Regions from separate parts of the Paenibacillus sp. CMAA1364 genome, predicted to be linked through region 1. Evidence: predicted binding sites of a transcription regulator. Region 1 holds the regulator's gene; each other region holds the start of a gene.

The links. Region 1 encodes NrdR, which represses ribonucleotide reductase genes. Its sites were predicted from a motif close to AACACNATATATNGTGTT; they were not measured.
Region 2: a site for NrdR is predicted at 7,667-7,684, ahead of ACH8E3_RS13160 (adenosylcobalamin-dependent ribonucleoside-diphosphate reductase). Genes of this name have one in related genera too.
Region 3: a site for NrdR is predicted at 4,573-4,590, ahead of ACH8E3_RS11490 (anaerobic ribonucleoside triphosphate reductase). Genes of this name have one in related genera too.

What each region holds. Positions count from the first base shown of each region.
Region 1 covers NZ_JBITNB010000017.1:41,842-52,916, forward strand. The annotation lists gene ACH8E3_RS11170 (hypothetical protein) at 1-144, opposite strand, end outside; gene guaD (guanine deaminase) at 365-1,735, shown strand; gene ACH8E3_RS11180 (hypothetical protein) at 1,817-2,053, opposite strand; gene ACH8E3_RS11185 (discoidin domain-containing protein) at 2,188-6,531, opposite strand; gene ACH8E3_RS11190 (hypothetical protein) at 6,572-7,462, opposite strand; gene ACH8E3_RS11195 (helix-turn-helix domain-containing protein) at 7,770-8,570, shown strand; tRNA gene ACH8E3_RS11200 (tRNA-Ala) at 8,885-8,960, opposite strand; gene nrdR (transcriptional regulator NrdR) at 9,027-9,494, opposite strand; gene ACH8E3_RS11210 (small, acid-soluble spore protein, alpha/beta type) at 9,632-9,850, shown strand; gene ACH8E3_RS11215 (lytic transglycosylase domain-containing protein) at 9,914-10,480, opposite strand; gene coaE (dephospho-CoA kinase) at 10,477-11,075, opposite strand, start outside.
Region 2 covers NZ_JBITNB010000024.1:515-11,589, forward strand. The annotation lists gene ACH8E3_RS13120 (divergent polysaccharide deacetylase family protein) at 1-542, shown strand, start outside; gene ACH8E3_RS13125 (N-acetylmuramoyl-L-alanine amidase family protein) at 520-1,233, opposite strand; gene hflK (FtsH protease activity modulator HflK) at 1,412-2,464, shown strand; gene hflC (protease modulator HflC) at 2,461-3,324, shown strand; gene ACH8E3_RS13140 (YqzE family protein) at 3,473-3,682, shown strand; gene ACH8E3_RS13145 (hypothetical protein) at 3,684-4,640, opposite strand; gene ACH8E3_RS13150 (YqhG family protein) at 4,778-5,713, opposite strand; gene ACH8E3_RS13155 (DEAD/DEAH box helicase) at 5,715-7,472, opposite strand; gene ACH8E3_RS13160 (adenosylcobalamin-dependent ribonucleoside-diphosphate reductase) at 7,745-10,312, shown strand; gene ACH8E3_RS13165 (PspA/IM30 family protein) at 10,619-11,075, shown strand, end outside.
Region 3 covers NZ_JBITNB010000018.1:43,936-55,010, forward strand. The annotation lists gene ACH8E3_RS11480 (ribonucleoside-diphosphate reductase subunit alpha) at 1-1,832, opposite strand, end outside; gene nrdG (anaerobic ribonucleoside-triphosphate reductase activating protein) at 1,874-2,380, opposite strand; gene ACH8E3_RS11490 (anaerobic ribonucleoside triphosphate reductase) at 2,377-4,350, opposite strand; cobalamin riboswitch at 4,388-4,554, opposite strand; gene ACH8E3_RS11495 (MTH1187 family thiamine-binding protein) at 4,757-5,059, shown strand; gene ACH8E3_RS11500 (hypothetical protein) at 5,206-6,036, shown strand; cyclic di-AMP (ydaO/yuaA leader) riboswitch at 6,329-6,525, shown strand; cyclic di-AMP (ydaO/yuaA leader) riboswitch at 6,554-6,737, shown strand; gene ACH8E3_RS11505 (hypothetical protein) at 6,862-7,257, shown strand; gene kdpF (K(+)-transporting ATPase subunit F) at 7,404-7,481, shown strand; gene kdpA (potassium-transporting ATPase subunit KdpA) at 7,531-9,210, shown strand; gene kdpB (potassium-transporting ATPase subunit KdpB) at 9,228-11,075, shown strand, end outside.

The sequences.
Region 1 (11,075 bases):
CGAAGGTACATCTTCTTCCATAGACGTTGATTCTTGTGCTTCGGGTTGTGCCTTAGCACAACTGCTTAGAAGTAGGACTACGCAGATAAGGAGTATCGACAGAATAGAACTTCTCTTTTTCAAACTAATGTTAGTATTTCTCATGTTGTTACCTCCAATATTTCTTCTCTGTTCATCTAACTATTGTTTCCTAACAACATCCCATTATACGACCCTTATCATGCTCAGCCCATAAGTAGCATGCATTTTTACGAAAGAGTTTATTATACCATATTTTAATAACTTTGAACAATAGACTTTATATTTCTCATGCCCTATACTATCAATATCATTCAACAATAATACGAATATTAAGGTGGAATTTATGGATAAACATACGCAGATTTTCCAAGGTACCGCATTTTCCTCCCAATCTCTAACTGAAGTGAATATTTTACAAGATTATCTTTTTGTTGTACTTAGTAACGGTATGATTGATCAAGTTATTGCACCAGAAGATACACATTATCAGACTCTAATCGATGCACATCAAGACAAGGATTACTTCCATCGTTTAAATGAAGGGCAGTATTTCTTACCTGGGTTCATCGATTTACATGTACATGCCCCGCAATGGGCCCAAGCTGGAACGGCACTAGATATTCCGCTCCACGATTGGTTACACACGTACACGTTTCCATTAGAATCTAAATTCTCTAATCTAGATTTCGCACAAGTCGTCTATCAAGATGTCGTAAAGACTTTGCTTGCTAATGGAACGACTACCGCACTATATTTCGCCACAATTCATAAAGAAGCAAGTATATTGCTAGCTGAGATTTGTGCCGAACAAGGTCAACGCGGATTAGTTGGTAAAGTGGTTATGGACCATCCTGAGAACAACCCGGCATACTATCGTGACGCTGATACGCAAACAGCGTTAGCTGATACAGAGGAATTTATTATCGCGATAAAGGAATTAGCTAAGTCTACGAAACAAGGGGTGTACCCTGTAGTTACGCCCCGGTTTATTCCAAGCTGTACTGATGAAGCGTTAGAAGGATTAGGTGCTTTAGCTGCCAAGCATAATACTTATGTACAATCGCATTGCAGCGAAAGTGATTGGGCCCATGGCTATGTTCAAGATCGTTTCGATAAGAATGATGCTTTTGCCTTACATGACTTCGGACTATTACGAGATAAGTCCATCATGGCCCATTGCAACTTCATAAATGATGACGATGCTGATTTATTCGCACAGACGGGTACGGCCGTATGCCATTGTCCGATCTCGAATGCTTATTTCGCTAATAGTGTGATTCCCATTGCACATCTGCATACCAAGGACGTCGAGATTGGCTTGGGCTCCGATCTCTCTGGTGGTTTCTCACCAAGCCTATTTGATAACATCAGACAAGCTGTCATCTCGTCCAGAATGCTGGAAGATGGTGTGAATACAGCTCTTCCTGCTGAAGAACGTGGTGTACCGAATTCACGCATTACGGTGAACGAAGCATTCTATCTCGCTACAGCTGGCGGTGGTGATAGCCTTAGCTTGCCAATCGGTCGCATAGAAAAGGACTATGTTTGGGATGTTCAAATCATTGATACCACTGTCGCTTCTGCAAAGATCCCTATTTTTCAAGTAGATGAAGATTTAAATGATATTTTTCAGAAAATTCTATATCTTGCACGTCCTGAGAATATCCGCGAAGTATGGGTACAGGGAGAAATGGTGCATTCACGTACGATATAGCCATCATTCCCCATAGATATAAACATGAAAGAAGCTTGGAGAGTCTGTGTAGACCTTCCAAGCTTCTTCGTCATGTTTAGGTTATTCAAAAAGCGCTATAGAACCTTCCTTCATGATGAAATATCCGTTACTTACGAAGGATAGAATTCGACTTACTCCTACACCCGTTAGGTTAGCAAGTTCTAGCACTATTGTATCTGGATGTTCTTCAACTACGCTACGTAATCTTTGATATTCATTCTCGCATTTCAGACAAATCCTTTTATTTCTTTTCTCATGTAAATTCCCGCAATAATCACAAATCTGATAATTCCCCATGTTGTCTCCTTATATAGATCCTTTTATAACGTGTATGATGACGATTGAATCTATTATATCTTATTACAGAGGACAATCCTATATAAGGAATTGTATGGGGAGTATCCCTATCCTTGTGACTCATGTTTTATGATTTAGTTACCTAGTATCTTAGATGCCACGAATGCCAAGTCTTCAATATTGATCTGATTATCCTTATTGACATCAAGTATGCGGTATTTATTCCAATCTGGATCTGTTGAATTCTTACCATAGGCAACAGCGATAAGTGCCAAATCACCAATGGACACTTTGCCATCTAGGTTAACATCTCCTGGAATCGTAACCACAGGAATATCCGTAATAACAATATTCAATGCCGCATCCTTTAAGCTTACTTCTTGCCCGACCCCATTCGCGACAATTCCATTTACTGCATGAATTACAGTACCCGGTGTGTTTATAACCGCCTTAGCTTTAAAGGTAATTATTAAGGTCTCCTCATTCATAATACCACTTCCTAAGCCTGCAGATAGTAGACGAAGTTGTCCAGGTATGTTATCGATACTTTGAACTATTCTGAAATGGTCATGGCTAGCATTTACATTAACTAGCTCAAGCTTATCAGAGTCATACGTAAACGTAATATCTTGCCCGTACACAGTATCCGTTATATTATTCAATCCATATACTACGTTAAACTCTTCGTCCAACTGAACTACTTGACTGCCTGAAAGTACACCCATTGGTTCTGAAGGAGCCACCGTAGTTGTTACAACAACAGAGCTAAAGTCCGATTTGAACCCATTCGCATTCATCGCTCTAATTTTAACTTGATTGTCGACATTGCTCATTAAGCCTGTAAGCGTAAGGTTTGTAGTGTTCACTGTATCGAATAAAACGTCATTTACAAACACTTCATATCCTGTAATCGCTACATTCCCTGTAGAAGCTACCCACGTAATCATCGCTGTTGTATCTCCTACATTCGACACCGTCAGATTGGATGGAGCGGTTGGAGGGGTCGTGTCCACCATTTCCTTTTCAAATCCAGTCAATCGAATTTCTGCCGCACTCGCGAATAATTTATTATTCTCTGCACTTATGGAATCAATCGCATATAGACGTATGGATTTTGCAGCCACCGGAGCAAACTGAACATTCTGCCATCCGGTCGTATTCCAAGTTCCAGTCGCACCAGGTACATCCACAAAATCTGTACCATTCGTACTGTACTGAATCTTATATTGCTTAATAATCCCATTACCACCGCCACCTATACGCGGCTGATAGCGTAAGCCATCCACCATATAAGCATCATCGGAAAGAGCAATCGTAATATGAAGATTATCTCTAGAGTCACCGGCCCATTTAGAATGCCATATTGTATTCACTTTATTATCCAGCACTAAACTTGCAGGTCCTTCAGACGCTCCCCCACTAGATTCCCAGCTACCCGCATTAGCTGATAACTTAGCCAAAGGAATATCCTTAGCATCGGAAGATGGATTACGAACAATGGAAAGGGTATATATTACTTCATCGACACCACTTATGACTTTCAAAGTATCGCCTGCCTTAAACATCTCCATTCCTGTGATCTCAACCGCCCCACTGTAGACTTTCAAGTGAACACCAGCATCATAAGTAAGATTGGATAAAAGTGCTGTGACGTTTAATGTTTCAGTGTCAGCTATCGAAATTGTTCTTAGCGCTTGGTTTACATTGTAGACAGTCGATCCAACATTCATAGAGGTTAGACCAGAATCATATGCCCCGATATCTGGAATCCCCGTCAGTGGATTTCCGAAATAATCTCTGCCACCATTGTTCGCAATGGGTCTACCCGCATTTATCGCCGGCGAACCTTGTTTAAGCTTGTAGCCATTAAGACTTGCAACATCAACAGGCTTACCTACACCTGTACCGCCTTTGCCTGGATCAACGAACATTGGATCTAAGGTGATCACAGCGTTATCATTGCTAGGCGTATTGGAGAAATTATAGAATATATTATTCTTCCAATCGATGTTATTCTCGCTGAAGCTAGTCACTTGGAATGGTGTATCCCCTGGATAGTAGAAAATATTATTATAGAACTTAGCATCCGAGCTACCCCCATTACCGTAAACAAACTTTTTATAACCATCCTTTTTCATATAGATCGTGTTATTGTAGGCCTGAGCACCAAAGGTCCCCCCACGCCAATCAATCACACCATGTTCAGTATCGTCATTCTGGCTAATATTGTACCGGTAAACTCCGTTAAAACCGTATAAGCCTGGTGTGTTACACCACATAAAGGTTCCGCCTGCGTTATCATGAAGATAATTATACTGCACATATGTCGTATCATTCAGGGCATCGATCTCTATCCCCTGCCCATCGCCACCTCTTTGGGTATCGTACACTTCATTGAATTGGAATATCGTGTTGTCGGAATTCCAGTTAAACAATCCCACCGCATAGGGTGCACCTTTCATAGTACGATATACCAGATTATTCTCCACCACAGCATCCTTGGTGTTATCAATAATTGCTCCATCTCCGTCAATATCATAAATGAGATTGTTTGCTAGATAAAAGTCTTCATACGGTTTCCAAGTGTAGCCCGCTCTACCTGGAGCATGATTACTTGGATAAGGTCCCCATTTCGTATCCGTCGTATCTGCTCTACGTGCCCACACCGATACGAAGTTTATCCCAGAACGACCAAGATCATATAGCTCACTGTTCGTGATGCGAATATCGTTAATAGACGTTGGTATATGTGCTGATGCTGGTGTGTTCGCCGTAGCTTGCACCTCCATCAGGATTCCTCCTGATGATTTCCCAGAATTACTGTTAGGTCCATGGAATCCGTGAATAACCAAATTATCGAAATAGAAATGATTCAGATCTCCGGCATCTTCTCCTGTAATGTTGATCCCTCTGCGATATACACTTTGATCAGGTGCATGATTAGGACCCGAGAGTTCTAGATCTCTTACTTCCCAATATTGTTGATTGTAAAATGAGATTACATTATTAACGGTAACGGTTGAACTAAATTCCGCACTCATCAGTGTTGCCGACCAATTCGTGTCACTAGGATTTAATACTGGTCTTGGCGCTCCTTCAGGACCGTAGCTAGAAGCTATAATTGGAAACCCTTGTGAACCAGATCCAATAGGTTTCCATGCTCCTTTAAATACATCGCCCTTTTTAAAAAGAATATGATCACCCGGCTTAAATGTCATGGTGTTCAACTTCTCAATCGTTTGGAAAGCTGTTTCTGGCGATAATCCATTGTTGCTGTCGGAACCAGTGTTGGACACATAATATGTCACACCTTCCTCAACACCAATTATAAATTGGCTTGTTGTTTCTTTTCCCTGATAGATGACTTTCACGATAACTGTCTGCTCACTTGGTGATGATGATAACTGATTATAGTTAAAGGTTACGTTATGCGAATTCTTGTCGTATTCAAAATCCTTAGTAATTAAATTATTGAATGTACCACCGTTCACACTGTAGGTAACCGTGAAATCAGAAGCTACAGGTGCGATGGTTGGAGCCTGATTCAGTACGGCTGTAATCGTGCCATTCGTGGCGGCAAGTGTCTGTACCTCTGCTGTAATCACTTGCTCTCCCGAGGCTTCGATAGGGAAATCTAATGTCACCGTCTGGTTCGTGTTATTCTTCTTATACTTCACATACATCGTGATCAACTGCGCTTGAGGTTGTGCTGCTAGCGGAGTGAAATGTAGTGAAAGGATCTTGTTGCCTGTGGCAATGCTTGAATCCGTAATGGTAACTGGTAAGATCGTGTTAGGTTCGAGAGATGATGAATAAGTAACCTCGAACGAATTGGGATCAGGAATACCCGAATAGTCATCTTTAAATTGTGCTGTAACCATACCATTTACAACATCGACTTGTTTAAGATCGCTCTTAAGTGTCAATGTCGCGTCATCCATATAAAAGTTGTTGCCTGCAGTATTGGTATCTAGCCACGCATAAGTACGAACGCGACCCGTGGTAGAAGTGAACTCTAGCGAATACCTTTTCCAGTCATTGCTAGTCGCAGTAACTCTGGCTTCACTGCTACCATGGTTTTTAACACCTACCTTTAATGCGCCTTTCGTTACATCATCTGCTTTAACCCACACAGCATATTCATAAGTTAAACCTGGCTGTAAACCTTTCACATCCTGTTCTAGCGATTGACCCGCAGTAGACATCTTCACCGACCAATCTCCCTCATGAGCATTGCCTTGAACTTTAATAGGTCCTTGGAAAGCGTACCAGTTACCGAATTTATCAGTCGGAAAGTCTGTGGAGAGACTTACATCTGTTTCCTCAAAGGTGGAGTGTTTGAGATAATTCTCTTCTAATACAACGCTAGATGCAGCCATCGAGAAATTCTGTGGTACCATAGAGAATACCAACGAAACCACAATGGATATCGCCATCATTTTTTTCAAAAATCCGTATTTCTTCATTATTCCCATCATCAGATTCCCTCTCTCTTCTATACTTAGTGGTTAAGGTACATTAATTTATTTCAACAAATTCTACAGGGTTATTCAATTCAACCTCTCTCAGAAGCCTTTTATATTGTCCACCCCTTAGGTAATCGCTTACAATTTCAGTCTTGTGCTGTTCGAATTCTGTCGACACATACGTCATAGATTGAATCTTCACTTGCCTTTCTATGTTGCCGAAGTTATAAGTTAACGTCTGGTTTTCATCACCCACTCTCAGAAATTCACCTAGTTGTGAGTCCGCCTTTTCCAATGTGCTTAATTGTTTCCAATCCACGGTATGCTCCACTACTTCTCCATTTTCTGTAATCACATAAACAATTTGTTCCCTATGATCGTATTTATCTATATTTTCTATGAAATAATTTTCCGCTTCATTCACCATTCTTTCATCTGCATGTGTAGCTAAATAGTCGATAATATCAACCTCTAGGTTACTTGAGACATATTGATAATATCTAACAATATCGAAGGTTTCAGGGCCATAGATTGGAAGCCCCTTTTCCTTGTCCATCTTGCGTCTGGCGTTCTCATGTTTCATCTGTTCTTGCATATTCTCAAAAGAGTAAGGCTGATATAATCCTAATTGATTAGCCAAATAAAACTGAGCATTCGCTGTTTGGATGAATTGTTTTGTCTTTTGTGCAAGTAACTCGCTATTCGTTTTATCATCCAATTCTCTTTGAGCTAAAGACGCATAGAAGTCATATTCCGGCTGTTCTATAACACGGGTATAGCCTGAGTAAGATCGGATGTCATCTGTTATGCCATGTTGTGAAGTTTCATCGGGCATCACTAAAAAACCTGCCAAAGCAATCACGCACACGATGGATAGTAAAATTCCAACTCCTACTACAAACGGCTTTTTTAGTATTATTGGTATAATCCCTTTTATTCCCACAATTGACACGCCCTTCATAAATCCAAATTTCACGAAATCAGCTATACCATATCTCTTCCTTATCAAAAGGTTAATGGAAGTTATATTTTATGTAAATCTATAAACGAGCAACAATTATAAAAAAACGCAAAAATACAAACAACCCCTTCAATATAGAAGAGGTGATATGCCATGGAATTGATTTAACACTATCAAGCTAAATAAATGTTGATGCATCGACAAAAACAAGCATGTTTCGTACGGAGCATTATGTATACTATTAGCTGTATTGTGAAACAAAAAAATAACGAGGTGGTGTTCGTGTAATATGTATTTCGATTTTTATTCGCTGAATGATTGGACAAAGACATATCCAATGAGTGTGAAAACGGTCTATAAATTATACACAACACAAGAATATGATATCAATCATCGCATTATAGAAAGTAGTAAATATATATTATTCTACACCTTAGATGGGAATGGTGTGATTCAAGTGGATGGTCAAGTCTTTCAGACGAAGGCAAACACCCTTATATTTGCAAACGCTTCCAAGTCCCTCGCTTATAATTGTGCTAGTGATACATGGAATTTCTGGCTCTTTGAATTTAAGACAGAACCCTTATTATTAAAAGCTAACTACCTATATCATTTACCCTTTCAAATGGAGTTCTTCAACTTATGCGACCAGACCCTTCTTAGCCTGAAGGAAGGAGAACAACAGCTTTCCTCTGCTTACTTTTACCTTTTCTATAGCATTCTTGTTAATAAATTAGTACATCATGTAAAGTCTTATGACTTAACGGTCATCAATAAGTGCCTTGAATATATGAAGGATAATTTAAAAGAGTTCACTGTGCAGGCACTCTCTGAGTTCATCAACATACCAACACGCACACTTATCTATATTTTCAATAAAGAATTAGGGACTTCCCCTATTAAATACTTCCATGGGGTGCGTATCGAATTAGGTAAGGAATATCTCGAGAATACAACGCTGAACATTTCGGAGATTTCATTAGAACTTGGCTATTGCAATTCAGGTCACTTCTCTGCTGCCTTCAAACAAATCACAGGTCACAGTCCCGTGCAGTACCGACGGGAATTCAGCCTTAGAAATATCGGGTAGTTAGGACATTGGGATTGTAGCGATACCGCATACTTCAGTTGCTGAATTATCCTAGTGTCACATTAGCGTCTTTCTAACGGAAACCATTGACGCTATTTAGAGCATTATCGCAAGTGTTGAATTTTAGCGGAAATGAATGGCTCTATTTGTGGAAATCAGGCATGTTTATGGAGAAATACACCTAATAAAGTCTCTCATTTCCGTTAGATATCGGAATACGTCATATTGATTACATTAAGGGCTTGGGTTTCCCTTAGAACACATTCCGCCACAACAAAAGGCCACTTCCGAGGAAGTGGCTTGAATTATTTGTATGGTGGAACCTAGGGGGATCGAACCCCTGACCTCATCACTGCCAGCGATGCGCTCTCCCAGCTGAGCTAAGGCCCCATTGAACTTTGACAACAACTAATAACTTATCAAATAATGAAGGTTAAGTCAATAACCATTTGTCTCTTATTCCTCTGCAGGACTTTTGGACAATAATGTTTTGAGCTCCTTCATGAACATGTTGATGTCTTTAAAATGGCGATATACAGAAGCAAATCTTACGTAAGCCACCTCATCGACTTGATATAGCTCTTCCATTACCAATTCTCCGATTTGCTGACTGTCTACTTCAGATACAGCCGTATTACGAAGAGCCTTCTCGACCTCTGAGACGATCATATCGAACTGTTCTACAGATACAGGACGTTTCTCGCAGGCACGGATCAATCCACGAAGAACTTTATCCCGACTGAACTCTTCTCTATTGCCATTTTTCTTAATGACGATTAACGGTGTAGCTTCGACCATTTCGAATGTCGTGAATCTCCGTGCACATTGTTCACATTCACGCCTGCGACGAATTGATTTGTTATCATTAGCTGGACGAGAATCCAATACTTTCGTTCCGGAATAGTCACAGAAAGGGCACTTCATGGTTATCAACACTTCCTTTTCGTAATGTATGACAGCAATTGTCAATTTTATTTCCTTTATTTTTCTATTTATTTTTGTAATGAAATTCGTATTTAAGACACATAATACTTTTACCAACAGCGAGGAGGTGAACAACAATGAGCTCAAGCAGCAACTCTAACAACTTAGTTGTAACAAAAGCCACTGGAGCACTTGAACAAATGAAATATGAAATTGCTCAAGAACTTGGAATCAGCATTCCTCAAGATGGATATCAAGGTAATATGACTTCATATGAGAATGGATCCATCGGGGGATATATCACCAAACGATTGGTAACCATTGCAGAACAACAATTAGCTGGACAATATAGCTAATATGTTTTAGATAAGGAGCATTGGTCTAGCTGACGAGCTGACCCATGCTTCTTTTCATATATGTTATTCAAACTCTTCGTAAAGACGAGTGTATTTCTCATAATAATATAATACACGAGTTACATAATGCCTAGTCTGATCAATAGGAATCTCCTTTACCGTATCCGCTTGTCCATTCCACAAGCCTTTGCTCATCCAGCTCTTCACATTTCCTGGACCTGCATTATAGGCTGCAATGGCTAAGGCCTTATTCCCATCATATTGCTTCATTAAGGAGGAGAAATACCATGTTCCTAGTTGAATATTAGGACTCACTTCATGTTTAATCCGGTCTAAAGATATTTGAGGCGTATTCGCCATCTCCATTGCCCAATTTGCCGTACTAGGCATCAGTTGCATAATTCCAAGAGCGCCCTTACTGGATTCTTTACCTGCTTTATAATTAGATTCTACACGAATGATGGCCGCTATTAAATAAGGATCTACTTCATAATGCTCTGCTTGAATCTTAATTTCTTCTTTATAATGAATTGGATACACCCAAGACATCCAATTACTATTAAAGAATAATAACAATACAAATGATGTGAACAGAAGCAAGAGAACCCTTTTCTTCCGAAACACTCTCATGGCTGCTGACCTAGCTTGAGCCATATGGCATCTACTTGTTGCTCTGTAGCATGTAGACTACCGCTGTTGTCTATAACTAGATCTGCTTGTAACTTCTTTAGTTCGATATCCATTTGCGACTGGAGTCGAATCTCCGCTTGTTCGGTAGTCAGCTCGTCCCGCTTCATTAATCTCAATCTCTGTATTCCCCTAGGTACATACACGACCAAGACTTGCTCAAACATCGATTGTAGTTCTGATTCGAATAATAAAGGGATGTCAACTATAATGAGCTTATCAGGATTCAATTCCTCTAACTTCTCCATACGCTGGTGTATTTGTTTACGTATTTCAGGGTGAGTAATACGATTTAATACTTGAAGTGCTTCTTGGTCATTAAACACAATATCCCCTAGCTTCTTACGATCTAAATTTCCATTAGCTTGTAATATATCTTGTCCAAAAAATTCCGTTACTGCAGCAAGTACAGGTTGCCCCGGAAGCATAACGTCTCGTGCAATTGCATCCGCATCAATGAGCAACGCTCCCCTCTGTACTAGAAGGGAGGATATCGTGCTCTTTCCCGTTGCTATTCCTCCTGTTAATCCTATATTCA
Region 2 (11,075 bases), on a different contig from region 1:
CAATGCAGCCCAAGCATGGCAAGGCTAGCTGGCTCGGTCCAGGAGCTATTACATCAGAACTTAGCGATACAGAGGTTCGTAAACGGGTGAATGCTGCGATCGATGACATTCCGTATGCCATTGGAATGAATAATCACATGGGTTCACTAATAACTGGTGATGAAAGAATTATGTCTGTTGTGATGCAGGTCTGTCTAGAGAGAGGATTATTCTATGTTGATAGCAGTACCAATTATCGTTCAATTGTTGGTAAACTTGCAAGACAGATGGGCATGCCACCTGTAGTAAATCATTTATTCTTAGATGATATTCATACCAACAGTCATATTAACAAGCAATTACAAGCTGTCGAATCATGGGGAAAAGAACATCAGTATTGTGTAACTATTGGTCACGTTAGTTCAAATGGTGACATCACTGCTAAAGTACTTAGAACTCGAATTCCACAAATGAAGAATAATGTGGAATTCGTAGGTATAAGTGATCTAGTGAAAGAAGTATGGGGCTGGGGGCCTTCCTCTATTGCACCATTAAATAACTGATAATACCATCAACAATAGCCTCTGCAATAAAAAGTTGTTTACGTGCGTTACAGAGCATGACTCTGTCCTCAGCATTACTTAAGAAACCCATTTCAACAATAACGGCAGGGTCTTTGACGTAGTTAAGAATATAATAAGGTTTACCATGTACAGGCTGTTGGTGAGTGGCATATAGCGGGTTCAAATGTTGTTGAATCATATTTGCAAGAAGGTAGCTTCTGCCCTCATCCTGGAATAACACAAGCGGCCCTCTCTTATCGGTTTTCTTGCCCCAATTCACATGGAGGCTAACGACGATCTGAGTTGGAATGGATCGGCTTAACTCTTTCCGCTGAGCCAAATCACGAATATGACGTGAAGAATGATGCAGCCAGTGATTATCATCGCTAAGTGCATAATCCCCGGAACGATTCAGCACAGCATTATATCCCTTACTACGAAGGAGTAAGAACACTTTTTTTGCAATGATGAGATTGATGTCCTTCTCTAAAATATCCTGAAAGGATGTCCCACCGTCAATTCCGCCATGACCTGCATCTATCAGAATGACTTTACTTGAAAATGGAATGTTTAAAGGGTCATCAGGGTCTGCATATAATAGGTTAGTGTTGAACAATGAGCTAAATAATAGAACGGAAACGATCATGATAAACACAATCCATTGAGAACGTTTTTTGGTTGTTTTAATCATTATTGTGAAGTACCTCCCAAATTGTGTGATGATCATGTCAAAGTATCTAAAAGTTAGAATGTGCAATTGATGATAGAAAATTCATAAAAATGTTATTTTGCAGAAATAAGCAACCAATGACTACCAGTTACGTACTACTCCCTATAGATACCAATTGTCTAGAAGGGGAGAGATGATATTGAGTTTCACGAATCAAGATCAGAACCAGAATGGAAATCATAGTCCCAAGATGCCAGATATTAAGCCGGCAACCATTAAAAAATTAGTGATTGGTGTTGGTGCTGCACTCATCATTCTATTCGTAGGATCATCTTCGTACTATACGGTACAAGAGCAAGAGCGTGCAGCCATTCTAACATTTGGTAAGTATACGACGGAGACATCAGCAGGATTACATTTCAAATGGCCATATCCTATTCAGCAAGTGATCACTGTTCCTGCGGAATTGACACAACGCATTCATATCGGGTATCGGCAAGAGGATGGTAAATCGATAGAAGTGGAAGATGAAGCAATGATGATTACAGGTGATGAGAATATTGTATCTGCGGACGCTGTTGTACAATGGAAAATAAGCAATATTCGAGATTATTTATTTAATATTGATGATCCTGAGCTGTTTTTACGTAATGCGGCAAGTTCTTCGATTCGAGCAGTCATCGGCTCTGAGAAATTAGATTATGCGATAACGGATGGTAAGACGGTTATTCAAGATAAAGTAAGAGAGAAATTGGTGGAATTACAGAGTAAGTATAATACTGGCATTCAAATTATCGATATTAAATTCCAAGATATAGAACCGCCAAGTGGTCAGGTTGCTGAAGCTTTCCGTGAAGTAACCAATGCACGAGAAGAGAAGAGTACGAAGATTAACAATGCAGCGAAGTACGAGAATGATCTCATTCCAAAAGCACGAGGAGAGGCTCAAGCACTAATCGAGAATGCAGAGGGCGAGAAAAAGTCTAGAATTCTAAATGCAGAAGGAGACGTCGCGCAATTCAATGCTATATTTGCGGAGTATAAGAATAGTTCATCGGTTACAGAGAGTCGATTGATTATTGAGACGTTAGAGAAGATTATGCCTAATGCTCAAATCTTTATTACGAATTCTAACAGTGATACGGTGAATTACTTACCACTTAACGAGCTTATGCGTAATGGGGCTAATAGTTCTGCGACGACAACCAGTCCACAAGCTCCAACTGTTCCACAAGGAGGAGATACACCATGAAGAATAAATGGATATTAATTGTTTCTGCACTTCTTCTAATTATTCTAGCATCAGGATCGATGTATGTCGTAAAGGAAGGAGAATATAAAATCGTTCTTCGATTCGGAGAAGCCGTTCGAGCGGTGCCCGAACCGGGATTGAAATTCAAATTACCTTTTGTTGAGAATGTATCAACACTCCCGAAGTATCAAATGACTTACGATAGTTCTCCAACGACGATATTAACGAAGGATCAGAAGCCGATTGTCGTTGATAACTACACCGTATGGCGTATTAATAACGCATCGAAGTTCTTGAGAACCGTTCAATCTGTTAGTGGTGGTGTTCAACGAATAGATGAGGCAGTCTATAACTCTGTTCGTCGTAAGCTATCCGAAGTGAACTATGAGAATATTATTAGTGAGAATACGGAACGTGGTAATATCAATGATGAGATCACGAAAGATGTGATTGCTGCTTTAACAAGAGATGATTATGGGATTGAGATTATCGATGTTCGCATCAAGCGTACAGATTTGCCAGAGGAGAATAAACAAAGTGTATATAATCGGATGATTTCAGATCGTCAGTCCATTGCAGCACGATATTTATCTGAAGGTGATGAACAATCAAGAAAAATCACGTCAAAAGCAGACCGTACATCTACAGAATTGCTTGCCCAAGCACAGGCCGACGCGAAGAAGATCATTGCGGAGGGTGAAGGAGAAGCGGCCAAAATCTATAACCTTGCCTATGGTAAAGATCCAAAGTTCTATAATTTCTATCGAACATTACAGAGTTACGTTACAACATTAAAGAATGAACCCGTCATTATGCTACCTATCGATTCACCTTATGCCCAAATATTATTAGGTAAATAATTAGAATAGACCGTATTCATACCGAGATATCGGATGGAATACGGTCTTTTAACTTCAATTGAAGTTTAATATAGATACATTATGCACAACCTAGTAGTGAAGTGATTTAACGATTCACTTGACTATAATGTAAAGGAGTTGCGTAGTGATGGGAGACGAATTGAAATTAGTGAAATACATCACGGAGCAAGTAGTAACATATATCGAAACACCCAAGGAAGAGCGGAAGATTAAGCAAAAAGAACCTTGGTCCATGAAATGGTTCGGTATGATTCCTATTGGTGTGACGCTATGGGGGAAGAATACACTTACATCATCGAAAAAGTCTATTCAGAAAGTCTTGAAAGATTCGCAGTAGACTAAGGGAGCGAGTGGAATTGTCCTTTGCTTCTCAAAAGGGTTAAAGGAAGATATCGGTGCCCGATAGATCCAGTATCGACATAATAGATATGTTGTTGGGGGTCTAGATTGGCAGTCCATTTATGAAAGCCCGATAATATAAATGGCGCACCCAAATCATCATTGTGATATGGTGCTGAGAATATCAATGGTTTATGCTTATGGATATAAGAGACGACCTCTTGATCCGAGAACAAGGCTAGACGAGGTTGTGTGATCCATTGGAGATTAGCCATTGGGTCTCTTTGCTTTTGTTGAGATACACCAGACTTAGATATGAATGCTTTTTCTTTTATTAAAAATTGCTTTGGTTGTAGTGTAGACGATTGTGATTTAAGTTGATTCCAATGCGTATCATCCCATGGAAGAACATCCATCGTTATGGCATTTAGATACAATGTGGTCTGCTCCCCAAATGATAATCTCCATATGGGAAGCATGGGTGAATAGAGTGACTGAATGCTAGTAGGGTATAGATATTTGGGATTTGTCGATATGAATGCTGGATCTTCTAAAAACTCACTTAATGCGGACGATTGATAAGGTAAGGAAGGACTAAGCCCATATTCACTAAGAACATATTTTGTTGACTTTTGATCTTCGGCTGTGAAGATTAGATAGCCAATCTCTTCTTGATCCATGGTTACCGTAACAAGCCAGCTATGTGTACCAGGTCCTAAAGGAAAGTATTCGAGTGTGGATTTCTTCCAAGACGTAAATATAGGTTGTTCAGATAGTTCTTGGACAATCATCTTTGTGTAGGATTGTAACGCTAATGGTGCCGGAATAGAAGTGTGAACGGTAGATCTATTGTCAGCAAATATCGAGGTTGAGGGTTGGTTCAGAGATATCAACATGACCAAGCTGAACAGTCCGATCATGAATTTAAGTGTGGGAATTTTCGGCATAGATTTCATATAATCCACCTTTCTTGAATGGGAGCTTACACCAGTGTATAGGACAAGCTGTAAAAAGGGTGTTAGAAACTGTCAGTAGTTAAAAAGAAAAAGAGGGTCTTTTTTTGCCCTCTTTTAGCGATGGGAGTCATACTTACCTATTGCATAGGTCGAAGGTGAAATAGACCGCATGTTATGGCAGATATCTTAACTTTGGGCTCATACTGCCAAGCCATTTCGCTACGTCTAGCTTCATATTGCACTTGAATGGCATTGTTCTTCTCTTCATCCGTATCATTCATCATATGTTCATAATAGGAATCGATAATCATAAGTTCATCCTTTAGACGTTCCTGTGCCTGATCCGCCCATTGATAATCAAGTTCACCTAAGGAGGATATCAGATTAGATTGTAACTTTTCCGCAGCTTCACGTATGGATAGTTCGGCAGGATTAATGTGGACATTCTCAGGAAGTCTTGGACTTAGTGTCTTATTCGCTAATTGTTGACGGAAGTCTTGTGATATTGTGCCACTTAACATAGATATTCCCATGAAATGAAGCTGTTCTCTCTTTACATCACAAGTCATTTCAACTTTGAAACAGACAGCTAACCAAGGTTCATATGCAGCGGAGAATAGAGCTCGTCGCTGCATATTCCCAGGATGTTCAAATAGATAGACCGATGATCCTTCACGTCTAGCCACATCCCAGATTTGTTGTAGTCTTTGACTTCCATAAGGAACATCTTCACGAAGAATTCGTCCAGGACCGATGCGTGGCATCGTTGGTGAAACGTCGAAATAGCGAGATAATATACTATCTTGTCCAGTTCCATTATTTATAGGTACAGGTTTAACATCGGGTATATTGTAGTTCTCCGGGTCAAATACAAAGGTATAAGATAATGTCTCTGGGTCTACACCTGTTCGTTCAACGAATCCCCAATAATACGGCCGATTGGTAAGTTGTTTATCAGCTTCGGGCGAGAGCTTTACGGTGACATGATAGGGCGATTTCTCAATAATTTGACATTCGGTTGCCTCTAAATAAGTCATCATATGCTGTTGTACTTGTTCGGAAGACATCTTCATGTCATGCTTCTTCCCTTCTTAAGTCATTTACAGAACGAACGGATTCATCCTCAACCTGTCGCTTCACATCATCTAATGTTTGACCAAGAGAGCTGAATTTTTGGCGAATTTCCTCATCGGATTGGGATTCTAATACGATTTTATAGAGGCTTTTCTCAAGAGATTCCTTTTTCTCAAAACGTTCAAGTATAACATCAAGTCCTCCAATAACAGATTCGAACATATTAATTTTCTCATGGAGCAGACTTAATATATGTTCTTCAATCGTTCCTGTCGTTGCTAAATTATATATTTTCACATCATTAAGTTGACCTAATCGGTGTATTCTTCCAATCCGTTGCTCTACACGCATAGGGTTCCATGGTAGATCAAAGTTAATCATATGATGGCAGAATTGGAGGTTGATTCCTTCACCACCTGCTTCCGTAGCGATCATGACTTGTGCCCGACCTCGGAATAAATCCATCATCCAATCTTTCTTACCTCGATTCATGCCCCCTCGATAAGGAACACAATTCAGTCCATGTGCGCGGAAATACTGTAATAGATACTCTTGTGTAGCACGATATTCTGTAAATACAATGACTTTTTCATTCATGTCGCGGATGAGTTCAATCGTTTTCTCAGCCTTAGTATTAGACTTTATCTCTTTGATCATATAGACGAGGTCCCAGATCTTAGCGCGAAGAGGGGAGTCCTCTGGTAGTTTCTTCGTCATATTCACTAACGTGATAAACACAGCATCTCGACTACTACACACTTCGCGTTGAAGTGTCACTAGCGACAGCATACTGCTTAAGTTACCGCCAGCAGCATGATACTGGTCTTTCACATAGGAGGTCACGCCGTCATATAAAGCTTGCTCATCAGAAGAAAGCTCAAGATTGATATTGCGAACGGTTCTCGTCGTGAAATTGGAAGGACTTTCACCTCTACGATTACGGATCATGACTTTAGCAAGCTCTTCTTTCAACATGTCTTCATTCTTAGCAATGCGCTTGTCGACCACATAATTGCTAGAGAATTCACCTTGTTTACCTAATTGTCCGGGCTTCAATAAAGTAATCAAATTAAATAATTCTCCAAGATCGTTCTGAACGGGGGTTGCTGTGAGCAGTAAGCAATACTTCTTTCTAATCTTCTGAATGAACTGGTAATTCGTTGTTTTCTTATTCTTAAGTTTATGTGCTTCATCTATAATGAGCATGTCATATTCTTGATTTAATAGAATGTCCTTATGTGGTTCTCTCTTAGCCGTATCCATTGAGGCTACAACGATATTTGATTCCCAAGAATAAGATTTCTTCTGGGCTATGGCTGGTATTCCGAATTTGCTGTTCAATTCACGCACCCATTGTAGAACTAAGGATGCAGGAACAAGAATAAGAACCTTCGACACTAAACCTCGAATCATATATTCTTTTAGAATAAGTCCAGCTTCAATGGTCTTACCAAGACCAACTTCATCAGCAAGAATAGCTCGGCCAGACATGTTGAATAATACTTTACGAGCTGTATCAATTTGATGAGGTAGAGGGACCAGATTCTGAATGTATTGGAGACATTGTAACTGATCGAAACTGGTTACTAATCTAGATTCTTCACCTTGCATGGCTAATTGGAACAATCGCCAGTCTCCCCAAGGCCCACCTTTATCCATGCGATTCTCTAGTTCTTCAAGCCAACGATTATCCATAAGCAGTGGAACAGGTAAATCTTGAGTTGTCATGATGTGAGGATGAGTGCTCTGCATATCCATGATTACCCTCCCTTTTAGAATGAATAGAATGGACTGTAACGTGTAGTATGCACTGAAGTAGGCTAGTTCATAACTTATGATGAAAGAAATAGATATATATAGAAATACAAAGGTGGTTCGTTGAAATAAATATTTACATCAAATTTCACGAATTTGGCATAGTCTTACAATATGTAGTGTAGTATAATGTCGTAAGTACAATATATTGTGGAAAATAGAAGTGGAATCTTGGATTTCAGATTATGAATTATCATCATTAGGAGGTTATTGTAGTGAATGAATTACAGCATACAAGCCGTTTGGAAGGCTTAAGTGAGAAGATATTTCTGGATCGATATGCGTGGAAAGACGCTGATACGAATAAAGCGAAGGTAGGAGATGTTGTCCTTGTTCTAACGAAGGATGATCCCAAATTTCCTACCAAAGAAGTGGGTGAGATTATGGCTCGCGAAGGTGCAACGGTGACGGTGAAGACTCGCAGTGGCGAGTTAGTGCAATCTGATGTGGAGAAGCTGACTTTAAATATTGAAAAAACACCTGAAGAGATGTGGGATCGATTAGCGAACGCGATGTCATCTGTGGAAGAAACGCCTGAGCTTCAAGAAGAGTGGAAGGGAAAGTTCCGTTACCTATTAGATGATTGGAAGCTTGTGCCTGGTGGACGGATTGCAGCTGGCGCTGGTGCAAGTGAGGAACTGACGTTGTTTAACTGTTATGTTATCCCTTCTCCTAAAGATAGTCGTGGTGGAATTATGAATACCCTCTCGGAAATGACAGAGATTATGGCTCGTGGTGGTGGTGTGGGAATTAACTTATCCTCTTTGCGTCCCAAAAGATCGATCGTTAAAGGTGTGAATGGTTCGTCTAGTGGTGCTGTGTCATGGGGAGGATTATTTAGCTATACAACAGGATTAATTGAACAGGGCGGAAGCAGACGTGGTGCCCTTATGTTAATGATGAATGATTGGCATCCTGACATATTGGAATTCATTACCGTGAAACAGACGATGGGTCAAGTTACGAATGCCAATCTATCCGTGTGTGTGAGTAATGGATTTATGAAGGCTGTCAAAGAAGATTTAGATTGGGAATTGGTATTTCCAGATACAACCACACCTGATTACAATGAAGTATGGGATGGCGATCTAGACAAATGGAAGCAAGCGGGGCGTAAAGTAATTCCTTATCGTACGGTGAAAGCACGTGAGATCTGGAATACGATTACCGAAGCAGCATGGAAATCTGCTGAACCGGGTATCGTATTCATGGAACGTTATAACGACATGTCGAATAGCTGGTATTTCAATCCAATTATATGTACGAACCCTTGTGGTGAACAAGGATTACCGGCTTGGGGAGTATGTAATCTATCAGCGATTAATTTGTCTAAGTTCTATGATGAGCAGAATCATGATGTGAATTGGGATGAATTAGCCACAACTACTCGTTATTCCGTTAGATTCTTAGATAATGTCATTAACAAGACACCGTATCATTTCGATGAGAACGAGGCGAATCAGAAGAATGAACGCCGAGTGGGACTCGGTACTATGGGACTTGCTGAACTCATGATTAAACTGAATATTCGTTATGGTAGTCCAGAATCACTAGAATTCCTTGATAAAATATTTGGCTTCATTGCTCGTGAATCTTATCTAGCATCAGCGGACATTGCAGGTGAGAAAGGTTCATTCATCGCATTTGATGCTGAGAAATACTTACAAAGTGGATTCATGCGTAACATGACGGATGTGTTCCCAGAAGTTGGACAAGCGATACAAGAAAAAGGAATGCGTAATGTCACCGTCATTACCCAAGCACCAACGGGTAGTACGGGCACGATGGTTGGAACATCCACGGGAATTGAACCTTATTTCGCATTCAAATATTATCGTCAAAGTCGTCTAGGGTATGACGAGCAATTCGTACCGATTGCACAAGAATGGCTCGAAGCTCATCCGGGTGAGAATTTACCTGATTACTTCGTAACATCCATGGATCTGTCTGCGAAAGAACATATATATGTACAAGCAGCCATTCAACGTTGGGTAGATAGTTCCATATCGAAGACAGCCAACTGTCCTTCTGACTTTACAGTTGAAGAGACGGCAGAATTGTATGAACTAGCATTCGACCTAGGATGTAAAGGGGTAACCATCTATCGTGATGGTAGCCGTGATGTCCAAGTGCTCAATACGGAGAAGAAGGACTCTACAAATAGTGAGTCGCCAGTAGTTGTAGAAGAAGCGCCTGTTGCTGAATTAATGGTTGCTCTAGATGATTCAGAATCTAACGGTACGAAAGTCGTTGACAATAAGTATAAGAGACGTCCACAAGTTCTTCGTGGTGCGACATATAAAGTGAATACACCATTTGGTATGGCCTATATCACGATCAATGATCTAAATGGTATCCCTAGCGAAATCTTCTTAAATGTTGGTAAAGCAGGATCAGATGTATTCGCTATGGCTGAAGCATTGGGCCGTGTATGTTCCTTATTCCTACGGTACGGGGATCATGGGCAGAAGGTCGAACTTCTTATCAAGCATCTAAAAGGAATTGGTGGATCCGGTGCGATTGGGTTTGGTGTAAACCGTGTAGAATCGATCGCAGATGCAGTGGCCAAAGCATTAGAATCTCATGTACACCATGAAGAAGATCACGTTCCCGCATCTGTAGCAGTAACAAGTGAAATGGAATCAACGGATGGCGGCAACAATCACCATCACAGCATGAATCCATCTTCTCGTGACCTATGTCCAAGTTGCGGTTCCGCTGCACTGATTAATGTTGAAGGATGTAAGACCTGCAGTAACTGTGGATATAGTAAGTGTTCGTAGGACAGACAGACTGTAATTAAATATATATACAGAATAAATGATATGTTTAACTACAAAGAATCCCGAGACAGAAATTCTGAATCGGGATTCTTTGTGTAGCAAGGAGAGTACTACAAGTTGAACCAACCCTAATCTTCAACGAAAAAGGCGTAATCCCGTCGTATGAATGATTGGTGATCAAGGATTTTTGAATGGAAGTAATGGTCTTATATGCACTTTATCTGGTTATTCTCCCGTGAAATGAAACCAATTCGCCTTGATTGGTGTATTATATATATAATGTAACTCTTGTTAAGGAGGTTCATCATGGGAATCTTGGTAAGATTTAAAGATGTTATGGCAAGTAATGTGAATGCTTTATTGGATAAGGCACAAGATCCAGAGAAGATGATTGATGATTATATGCGTAATTTGAATAGTGATTTGGGTAAGATCAGAGCAGAGACTGCTTCTGTGCTATCGGATGAGAGAAGAGCGAAGCGAGTACTGGATGAATGTCAGGCAGAGATTAGAAAACTTCAGAAATACGCGGAGAAGTCTGTACAATCTGGAGATGATGACGATGCACGGAAGTTTCTTGATCGTAAGATGATCCAAATGGAGAAAGAGAACCAATTGCAGGCTAATTATGACTCCATCATGGACAATGCAGTAAAAATGAAACAAATGCGTGATAAAATGTTGACGGATGTAAGTCAACTTGAGGAACGCCGTGCCAACCTAAAAGGTAAAATAGCTGCAACAAAAGCACAACAGAAATTAA
Region 3 (11,075 bases), on a different contig from region 1:
CTTTCCCAGTCGGACCCTTTGAACTTCGGATAGTGACCTTTCTCTTTGGACAATTCCATACTCGAACGAACAAGCAGGTAGTTGATTTTCTCATAGAGATGATCGTTATAGGTTACGGCTTCTTCGGATTCCCAGCGAATACCTTCAAGAGCTAGCAAGTGATGAAGTCCGAACGTACCTAGACCGATGGCACGGTACTGACTATTCGTATATTGTGCTTGCAGCACCTCAATATTATTAATGTCGATGACATTATCAAGCATGCGAACTTGAATCGGAACGAGTCGATCCAATACGCCTGCGGGTACAGCACGAGCTAAGTGAATGGAGTTCAAGTTACATACAACGAAATCACCAGGTACTTTGGTGATAATAATTCTGGTTTGTCCGTCTTTTGTTACGAGTTCTTCCTTTTCCACTACCGTTGCCGATTGGTTCTGCATAATTTCTGTACATAGGTTAGAGGAGTAGACCATACCATGTGCACTATTCGGATTAGCCCGATTGACGGTATCACGGTAGAACATATATGGCGTACCTGTCTCTAGTTGCGACTTCATTACACGCTTCATGATATCGATGGCAGGAACCGTAATACGGGATAACGATGGATGATCAATGGCTTCCGCATATTTATCACTGAATGAGCCTTGACCTAGCGTTTCGTCGTAGAAATCCTCAAGTCCGAGTGGACGCCCATTGCTATCTGTCCAACCCATGACTTTCTTCACTTCATGAGGACAGAATAGGTTCCACATTTCGCGGTTCTCTACAGCCTTCATGAATAGGTCAGGAATACAGATACCATGGAACACATCATGTGCTCTCATACGCTCATCACCATTATTTAACTTGAGATCGAGGAATGCGAGAATATCCTTATGGAACACGTCAATATATACGGCAATAGCACCCTTGCGTGTTCCCAATTGGTCTACGCTAACAGCTGTGTTATTCAGTTGACGAATCCAAGGTATGACACCTGAACTTGTGTTCTTATGTCCTCGAATATCTGAACCGCGTGCTCTTACTTTACCGAGATAGACCCCAATACCACCGCCCATTTTACTAAGTCGAGCTGTATCCGTATTGGAATCGAAGATACCTTCTAATGAATCATCAACGGTGTCGATGAAGCAACTGGAGAGCTGTCCAGCCACTTTTTTACCGGCATTAGACATCGTAGGTGTTGCAGCCGTCATATATAGATTACTCATAGCCCAATACGATTCCATCACAAGCTCCATACGTCGTTCAGCAGGTTCTTTGTGCATAAGGAACATGGCGATAATCATATAACGTTCCTGTGGAAGTTCCATAATATGACCATCGAAGTCTGTCGTAAGGTAACGCTCTGTTAACGTTAAGAGACCAATGTAATCGAATAAAAGATCACGTTTATAATCAATGAGCTCACCGAGCTCTTGAATCTGTTCTTTGGTATAGTATTCAAGTAGTTCTTCTCTGTATATTCCTTTGTGCACTAAATCTGTAATTAGCGGATAAAACGCACCATAAGGCTCATCGGCGTAAGATTTATAACGGCGGTGATGTGCAGCCTTTTTATATAAACTAGTCAGCAGAGAGCGAGCAGCGGCAAATTTCCAATTCGGTTCTTCTTTCGTAACAAGCTCTAGGGCAGACATGGTAAATGCATTGCTAATTTCTTCTCCTGTAACTTCATCACGACGGAGCTTAGAAGTCACACCGCGGATCAATTGGTCTTTGTTAAGAGTCTCTAGACCTTGAAGAAGGCGATCTGTATAAATGGAGATACGTGATTCATCAAAAGCGAGCTGGCGATTATTTGGTTTTACTACGAAATGTGGCATGAATGTCTTCCTTTCAACATGGATATTTCAATTTGTGATAATTAAATTTCCAACAGTACAGCATCGTGATGTCTTAAACTTGCATGAATATCTATAATACGCTGATTTGTACTCCCACGGAAGGGGATAGTAATATTTTTTAAAGATTCTACAAAAGGACCATCAATAACAACGTGACATTTCTGCAACAATCGGTACTCCGCAGAGTCGACAGATGCTACCAGATCTTCATATACATAGCCTGTATAGATCCATATGGAGAAGTTAGGAAGAACAGCATGAACTTGATCAAGAAAAGCTGCTGCTTCATCTGCTGAGAAGAAAGGATCTCCTCCAGCTAAAGTTAAGCCATCAAGCAATGGGTTATTAGCCATTTCAGTAATGATCTCTTGTTGACGTTCTTGCGTAAACGGTTCACCATAGTTGAAATTCCATGTGGCTGGGTTGAAACAACCGGGACAGCGGTGGCGACAACCACTAAGAAAGATAACAGCCCGTAGGCCATTACCTTCATTAATGGATTCTGGGTAGTAGCCACAAATGTTCATCGATGTTTGACCCGATCTCCTACTTCTGCCTGCTTGGCAGCATTAAAGCGTGTCTGGTAATCACCCGTTAGATAACCTGTAACACGACGTAGACGATACATCGGAACGTCTGCTTCGTTGGTTCCACAGTGAGGGCAGATTTCGCCGATAATACCTTCGTAATTGCAAGTTCCACACCGGTCAATAGGATGGTTAATGCTGAAATAGCTAATATTTTGCGATAAGGCATATTGAACTATTTTTAGAAAAGCGCTTTGGTTCGTACGTACATTCCCATCCAATTCAATATAAGAGATAGCTCCAGCATTACATAATTCATGGAAAGGAGCCTCTAATGATATTTTGCGAGCGGCGGGAAGATCATAATACACCGGCACATGGAAGGAGTTGGTATAGTATTCACGGTCCGTTACACCTGGAATAGAGCCGAATACTTCTCGATCCTTCTTGGTGAATTTACCAGAAAGGCCTTCCGCAGGCGTTGCCATTAAAGTGATGTTAAGATCATGCTCTTCACTCTTCATATCACAGTAGCGACGCATAGCGGAGATGAGCTCTAATGCTTTGGTATGAACATCCTCACTCTCAGCGTGATGTTTACCATACATGGCTTTCATACATTCACCAAGACCAATAAATCCTATGGACAAGCTACCATGCTTCAAGCAATCTTCTACGGTATCGTCAGGACCTAATGCTTCGCCACCTTCCCAGACACCTTCACGCATCATGAAGTCGGAAGCTTTGGCAGGTTGGCGAGCTTGAATCTTGTATCTGTGCAAGAGGCCATCAAGTGCAATATCTAAGAAATGATACAGATCTTGTTGGAAACCAAGCTCATTAGGAAAGGCATTGCCACTCACAACACCATGCTTAATACCTAATTTGACAAGATTAATCGTATTGAAGGATAAGTTACCTTTACCTGATAAATGGTTGCGACCATGTCGATCAGCAAGAACACGTGTGCGACAACCCATTGTAGCGAATTCAGTATTTGGATCTGTTGGATCGTAATACTGAAGGTTGCTAGGTGCGTCGAGATTGGCGAAATTGGGATAGAGTCTTTTTGTTGAGCATTCTATCGCTTTTAAGAAAAGATCATAGTTAGCATCCCCAGGGGATTGATTAATTCCCTGTTTACATTTGAAGATTTGAATGGGGAATATAGGTGTCTCACCATTTCCTAATCCATTCATCGTTGCCATGAGTAAGCTATCGATAACCATCTGCCCCTCTGGGGTCGTGCATGTCCCATAATTAATGCTGGTAAAGGGAATCTGACCGCCCGCGCGGCTAGACATGGTATTTAGATTATGGATTAAGCTCTCAGCAGCTTGAAGGCACTCTGCCTTAGTCTCTTGCGTCGCAAAAGAATAGGAACGTGGATGTGATTCGGATAACGTTAGGTTACCTAATTGCATATGTTGTGCTTCGACTACCGTATTCTCATTGAAGTAGTGTAACCCCTTTTGGAAATACTTCACAAATGACTTGGCCACATATGGCGCTAAATCATAGTCTAGTTTATTTCCGGAAACGCCGCCATATTGAGAATTCTGCTGACATTGAAATATAATGGCTACTTGCGCCATAGCCGTAGAAATCGACTGTGGTGTTCGGACGCTTCCATTGCCTGTACTAAATCCTCGTGCTAACAGTTTGTCAAAAGGAATGAAGATACAATTCGTGCTGCCCACCGCATATTGATCCAGATCATGAACGTATAGATCATTCTCATCAACAGCATTCATCAGTGTCTTAGGGATTATGTAATATCTTGCGTACCATTTCGCATATTCACTACCGAACTTACCTATTTTACCGGAGAAGCTTTCTCCATTTAGATTGGCATTCTCACGCAGCATTTCTACATTTAGACTTTCTGTAATATCATGTCCCATAGCTGATACTTCTTGAAGCATTTGTTCTTCTAATGTAATAGTTCTTCTAGATTCCATTAATACCATAATTCATTTCCACCTTTCCTATTTCCGCGTAGGATTTGTTGCGTATGTTGAACAGGTAGGTATCTGACTTCCCAAGTAAATCAATCTGTACTTCATCTGATTCTTGGGTTACAGTGGCGGGACCGTGATGGATTCACACCATACTTCCCTATTAAGACCCGACAATGGTTGTTATGTTGGATCACCTGTTTTGCACTATATTTAGTGGTGCTATATAAATCTAACTCAATATGTTGTGTTTGTAAACATGAATTAATGAAATCCATTCTTGAAAGCGGTGTGAAAACTTTGCCATCCCTTCTACGACTTACATTAGCGAACATAAATGAAAATTCTATGGTATATTTTATGAAAAGGGTATGAAATGGTTACAATAGATCAAGAAATGATAGAGGAGGAAGTCCATTTGGCAATTGCAGAGGTAACGGTTATTCCAATAGGAACACAAACGACGAGTCTTAGTGCTTATGTTGCGGACATGCAGCGGGTTCTGAAAGATCAGGAAGGCATAACGTATCAACTCACTTCCATGAGTACCATTATTGAAGGACCTCTTGAATTAGTGTGGCGTGCTATTGCTGCATTACATGAATCACCATTTCTATCGGGAGCACAACGAGTCTCTACATCTGTGAAGTTGGATGACCGTCGAGACAAGGCTTCTTCTAGTGCACAAAAGTTGAATTCAGTGTTGGATAAATTGAAATAAGTCACAAGAAGAACATTCTATATTTCGTTATTGTACTGTCCCCCGACTAAAGTCCAGTATTTGACTAGTCTGTAGATTGATTCTATTGATTATCTAATGAAGTATAATGATGGAATAATATAACACTGAATTGGGGGTTCGTAGATATGCGTAGAATACAGAAATCAGTCATAGCGGTTGTGGCACTATCGGTCCTATTACTTGTTGGATGCAACGATGATATGGGGAATAAAGTCTCTGATTGGTCTAAGGAGTTAACGAAAGACGGCATACATAAAGAAATCTCACGCACAGAAGGGGTAGGTTCCGCAACGGAATTGATTCTGAAAAATGAGGTTGGTAGCATTGAAGTAACAGCGACTACAGGTGACCAGATGAAAGTGATCGCAACGCTCTTATTTCCGAATAAGCCTTCACACGAATCCAAATATGATGAGATTATTAGTCAGACAGAGATCTCGGTAATTACACAAGGGGACCAAATAAAAGTTAGTGCACACCCCAAAGGTAAGGAGAAAATGGAAATGTGGAAATGGGTGAAAGAGGAATACGGCCTCATCAAATTTACGATTAATTACAAGGTTGAATTACCTGAAACCGTAGATCATTTTAATATCGGAAGTAACGTAGGTGAAATCAAGCTTCATAATCTAACGGGAACCTATGATATTCATAATGATGTAGGCACGATTGATATTGATGGAGCACATATTGTTGGGAAATCCACAATCACATCTAATGTTGGCAGTGTTGTTGTGGGAATTCAGCAAATGGATAGCAAGAGCACCCTGAGCGCAAAGACGGACGTTGGAAGTATTAAGGCAATCCTAGCTGAGCAACTAAAATGTACAATCGAAGCGAAAAGCGATGTTGGTCAAGTGGTTGGAGCACCCAAAGGAAAAAGTGAGCGGAATGGGGGCGGGCCATTATTATCACTGACGTCGAGTGTGGGGGCTGTCACGGTGGAGAATCCTTAATTCGTCTAGATTGACTACAAGCCCACTCGTGAAGATAGGTATACAATTATATAGGGTGGCCACTTTACTGTGGCACCCTTTTTGTGTTGCAATCATCAAAAATATGAATATATTTACAAGAAACCGAGATATAGCGAGTATGAATGACTTGGATAGAGATAGTTGAATTTGTAATCGCTATTATCAATCTACACGCTACTTATTCCCTTCTAGAAAGGCATTGAGTCACCTTTACGGGTGATCGCGACGGGTGTAATATTCATATTGAAATAGAGATTGGTAATAAATTCAATCGTTAATGCGGCTGAATTTCCGTCATTTGATGGAGAACGGAGGAACCAAAAGTGGTTATCTTTATTCGGTGTGAGAGTCGAATTTAGGTAGCTACAGGGGTGAATCCTTGTGGGGACCATGAAGTCTTCACGAGGTAGAGCGACTCTCACCGCTCGAATCCGACAGCTAACTTCGTAAGCAAAAGGTTGAGAGTGAAATGTGATATGTAAATGTTATTGAGATATGGTCTTGAACGCTGAATTCAGTGTAACTACTGAAACGGGGGAACCAATCGGAAATATCTGCTGTGGATACAACGGATAGTTCTATGGGGTGAATTTCTTGAGTGTGTGTTAAATGACTTGAGAATAGGGCGACTTCCTCGCCCGAATCCGACAGCTAACCTCGTAAGCGTACAGGGAGAGGCAGCAAACCGCCTTCTGGCTGGTTCATGTTTTATTTAATCATGAACTTACGAAGAAGCTCTGGGAAAAGCACCTTTTCACTGAGCTTCTTTTTTGTTGCCTTTAAAATGTATGGGAGGCTCTGGGTATGGACGATGTGAGCATTATGGTAGTTGCTCCTAATGAGGATGGGCTTAAATTTATAATCCACTTAATGGATATGAAAAGGAAATTCGTAGTTTTAACAAACAGTCGTGTAGAAGAACAGAAATTTCGGAACATGGGTGTAGAGAACGTTATACGTATTGATACCTTTAAAACGAATAGATGGGTCATCCCGCAGGTTGACGTGGGAAGAATCTATATTTTTGAGAGTAGTCTTAACTTGAGTTGTCGTTACCTTCAGATTTGCCGCCCGTGGACCTCTCAAGCGATTTGCATCGTCACTCGATATTGGAACCCACGTGGTATATACAGAGGGTTGGGTGCAGATCATGTCATTTACACGAAAAATGGGGATGTTGGATTTCTAACAGAGAAATAAAATGAAGGAACAGAATCGGTATAAGAAAGGGGCATACCCATAATGATGGATGTTTACATGGTCATTACTTTAGTCAGTAGCTTCGGTTTATTGTTGTTATTCACACATTGGTGCGAACAGCAGGTAGATAGGGGGAGAGGGGAGCAATGATTATTCTGATTCCGTTGATGATAGTCATCTTCATCTACCTCATTTATGCGTTGATCAATCCAGAAAAATTCTAGACAAGATTCATTATATGAAGAGTTCACCCCTTTAAGGAGGATATAAAGCATGGACTTACTGCAAATAGGAATTGTGATTGTTGTGCTAATACTGCTGGTAAAGCCGGTAGGTACTTATATGTTTCATGTATTCTCCAATGAACCCAATCGCACGGATAACATATTTGGTTCTATTGAACGTGGTATTTACAAGATCATCGGTTTGAGAAACCGTAACAGCATGAATTGGAAACAATACGCACTGAGTGTAATGGCTACTAATGCAGTATTAGTGTTCCTTGGTTACTTCATTCTCCGTCTGCAAGGATGGCTACCAGGAAATCCGTCGGGCAATACGAATATGGAAGCATCGCTTGCTCTGAATACGATCATTAGCTTTATGACCAACACCAATCTTCAGCATTACAGTGGTGAGAGTGGTCTGACGTATTTCACACAAATGGCCATCATTACAATGATGATGTTCACTTCGGCAGCGTCGGGAGCTGCGATTGCAGTCTGCTTTATTCGAGGAATTACTCAACATGCGAAAGGTGTAGGTAACTTCTTCGAGGATTTCGTCAAAGCCATTATTCGTATCTATCTGCCATTAGCACTTCTTGTTACGATCGTATTAGTGGGCTTAAGAGTACCACAGACATTTGAGCCAACAGCTTCGATAACAACGCTTGAGGGGGTAACGCAACAAATCGCGATGGGCCCAATCGCGTCACTGGAATCCATTAAACATCTTGGAACAAACGGTGGTGGATTCTTTGGAGTCAACTCGTCCCATCCATTTGAGAACCCCAGTCCATTAACGAATGTTATTGAAATCTTAAGTATGTGGGTTTTAGCGGCATCGTTACCGTATATGTTCGGACTGTTTGCAAAGAACAAGAAACAAGGATGGGTTATATTCTCATCTATGATGATTCTATTCATGATTCTATTAAGCGTTAGTTATATATCCGAAAAGACGGGTAATCCAGCGATTAATGCATTAGGTATTGATTCTTCGCAAGGGAGTATGGAAGGAAAAGAGGTCCGTTTCGGTATTGCACAATCGACGTTATTCTCTACTGTTACCACGTCAGCAACTACGGGATCGGTCAACAATATGCATGACACATTAACACCTATGGGTGGATTGGCAGCACTGGCGGGCATGATGCTGAATGTCGTGTTTGGTGGTAAGGGTGTTGGACTTGTGAACATGCTTATGTACGCTATATTAGCGGTCTTTATTTGTGGACTTATGGTAGGGAGAACGCCAGAGTTCTTAGGTCGTAAAATTGAGGCGAAGGAAATGAAGTTAATCGCACTCGTTATACTGGTACATCCGTTTATTATTTTAGTACCTACGGCGATCTCCTTTATGACCCCATTGGGATATGGCTCCATCAGTAATCCAGGATTCCATGGTTTAACGCAATCTTTATATGAATACACTTCATCTGCAGCCAATAATGGCTCGGGATTTGAAGGGCTTGCAGATAACAACGTATTCTGGAACGTATCAACAGGCATGAGTATGTTCTTTGGACGTTATGTATCTATCATTGCCATGCTGGCTGTGGCGGGCTCATTACACGCTAAGAAATGTGTAGCGCCGACGATTGGAACATTCCGTACAGATAATAAATTATTTATGGTTATTTTGCTTGGTGTTGTCTTATTGATTGGGGCGCTAACCTTCCTTCCAATCATTGTTTTGGGTCCTGTGGCCGAATTTTTAACACTCCATTAGAACGAGGTGCTTGAACGATGAGTAATAACCGTACCAGCATGTTCAATGGTGAGATAGCCAGACATGCTGTAAAAGAAAGTTTTATTAAATTGAATCCAAAGTTTATGATTAAAAACCCCGTTATGTTCGTAGTTGAGGTCGGGACATTCATTGTACTGATGATGGTACTATTTCCAAGTTATTTTGCAACGCAAGATCAGATAGGATTTAATATCACAGTATTCTTGATATTGCTATTTACGATCTTGTTCGCTAACTTTGCAGAATCTTTAGCAGAAGGACGCGGGAAGGCGCAAGCGGATGCCTTGAAGAAAGGTAAGCAGGAGATTCAAGCTAATCAACGTATAGGCTCGGAGATTAAAGTTGTTAATTCAATAGATTTACGTAAAGGTGATGTAGTTATTGTCTCGAGGGGAGAGATGATTCCATCTGATGGAGAAGTCATTGAAGGATTGGCGTCGGTAGATGAATCAGCGATCACAGGTGAATCTGCTCCCGTCATCAAGGAGGCTGGGGGAGACTTCAACTCCGTAACGGGTGGGACACGAGTAGTCAGCGACGAAATTGTTGTACGGATTACTTCCGATCCAGGCGAATCCTTTATCGATAAGATGATCTCGCTTGTAGAAGGTGCGAAGCGTCAGAAGACGCCAAATGAAATTGCGCTGAATACGTTACTTACGTGTTTGACGCTGATATTCCTAATTGTTGTGGTTACCCTGGCACCCATCGCTAAGCATTTCCAGATTGATCTGCCGGTTCCAGTCCTTATCTCATTATTAGTATGTTTAATACCAACAACAATCGGTGGGTTACTATCTGCTATTGGTATTGCTGGTATGGATCGTGTCACTCAATTCAACGTGTTGGCGATGTCAGGTAAAGCGGTTGAAGCGTCTGGTGATATCAATACGATGATTCTTGATAAGACGGGAACCATTACATTCGGCAATCGAATGGCAAGTGAGATTATACCTGTTGGCATAGTAAATAAAAGTGAGTTAGCACATTGGGCAGGGATCAGCTCGTTGAAGGATGAGACGCCGGAAGGCCGATCTGTCATTGAACTGATGAGAAAACTTGATTATAAGGTAGAGGATCAACTTGCAACAGGTGGTGAATTTATTGAATTCAGAGCTCAGACACGCATGAGCGGTATCGATCTTAATGACGGCCGTCAGGTACGTAAGGGAGCCGTTGACTCTGTGAGGAAATGGGTTGAGTCGCAAGGAGGACTTATACCTATCGATTTGGAAGCAAAGACGAATGTGATTGCTTCTGATGGTGGAACACCGCTTGCGGTTGCAGTAGATGGCGTGATTTATGGATTGATTCACCTTAAGGATACGGTTAAACCAGGTATGAAAGAGAGATTTGAGCAATTGAGACAAATGGGGATAGAGACCATCATGTGTACAGGTGATAATCCTCTGACTGCAGCGACGATTGCCCGTGAGGCAGGGGTGGATCGTTTCATTGCGGAAAGTACACCGGAAGATAAAATAGCCGTCATTCGCCGTGAGCAAGATCAGGGTAAATTAGTTGCTATGACCGGTGATGGTACGAATGATGCTCCGGCACTTGCACAAGCTGACGTAGGTTTAGCTATGAACAGCGGAACAGTGGCAGCGAAAGAAGCAGCTAATATGGTGGATCTGGATTCAGATCCTTCCAAGATTATTGAGGTTGTTGCCATCGGTAAGCAATTATTAATGACGCGTGGTGCGTTAACGACCTTTAGTATTGCGAATGACGTAGCGAAATACTTCGCCATTATACCAGCGATGTTTATGGTTTCTATTCCAGAAATGAATGTACTGAATGTCATGAACTTAGGTTCACCGTTATCGGCGATTCTTTCCGCC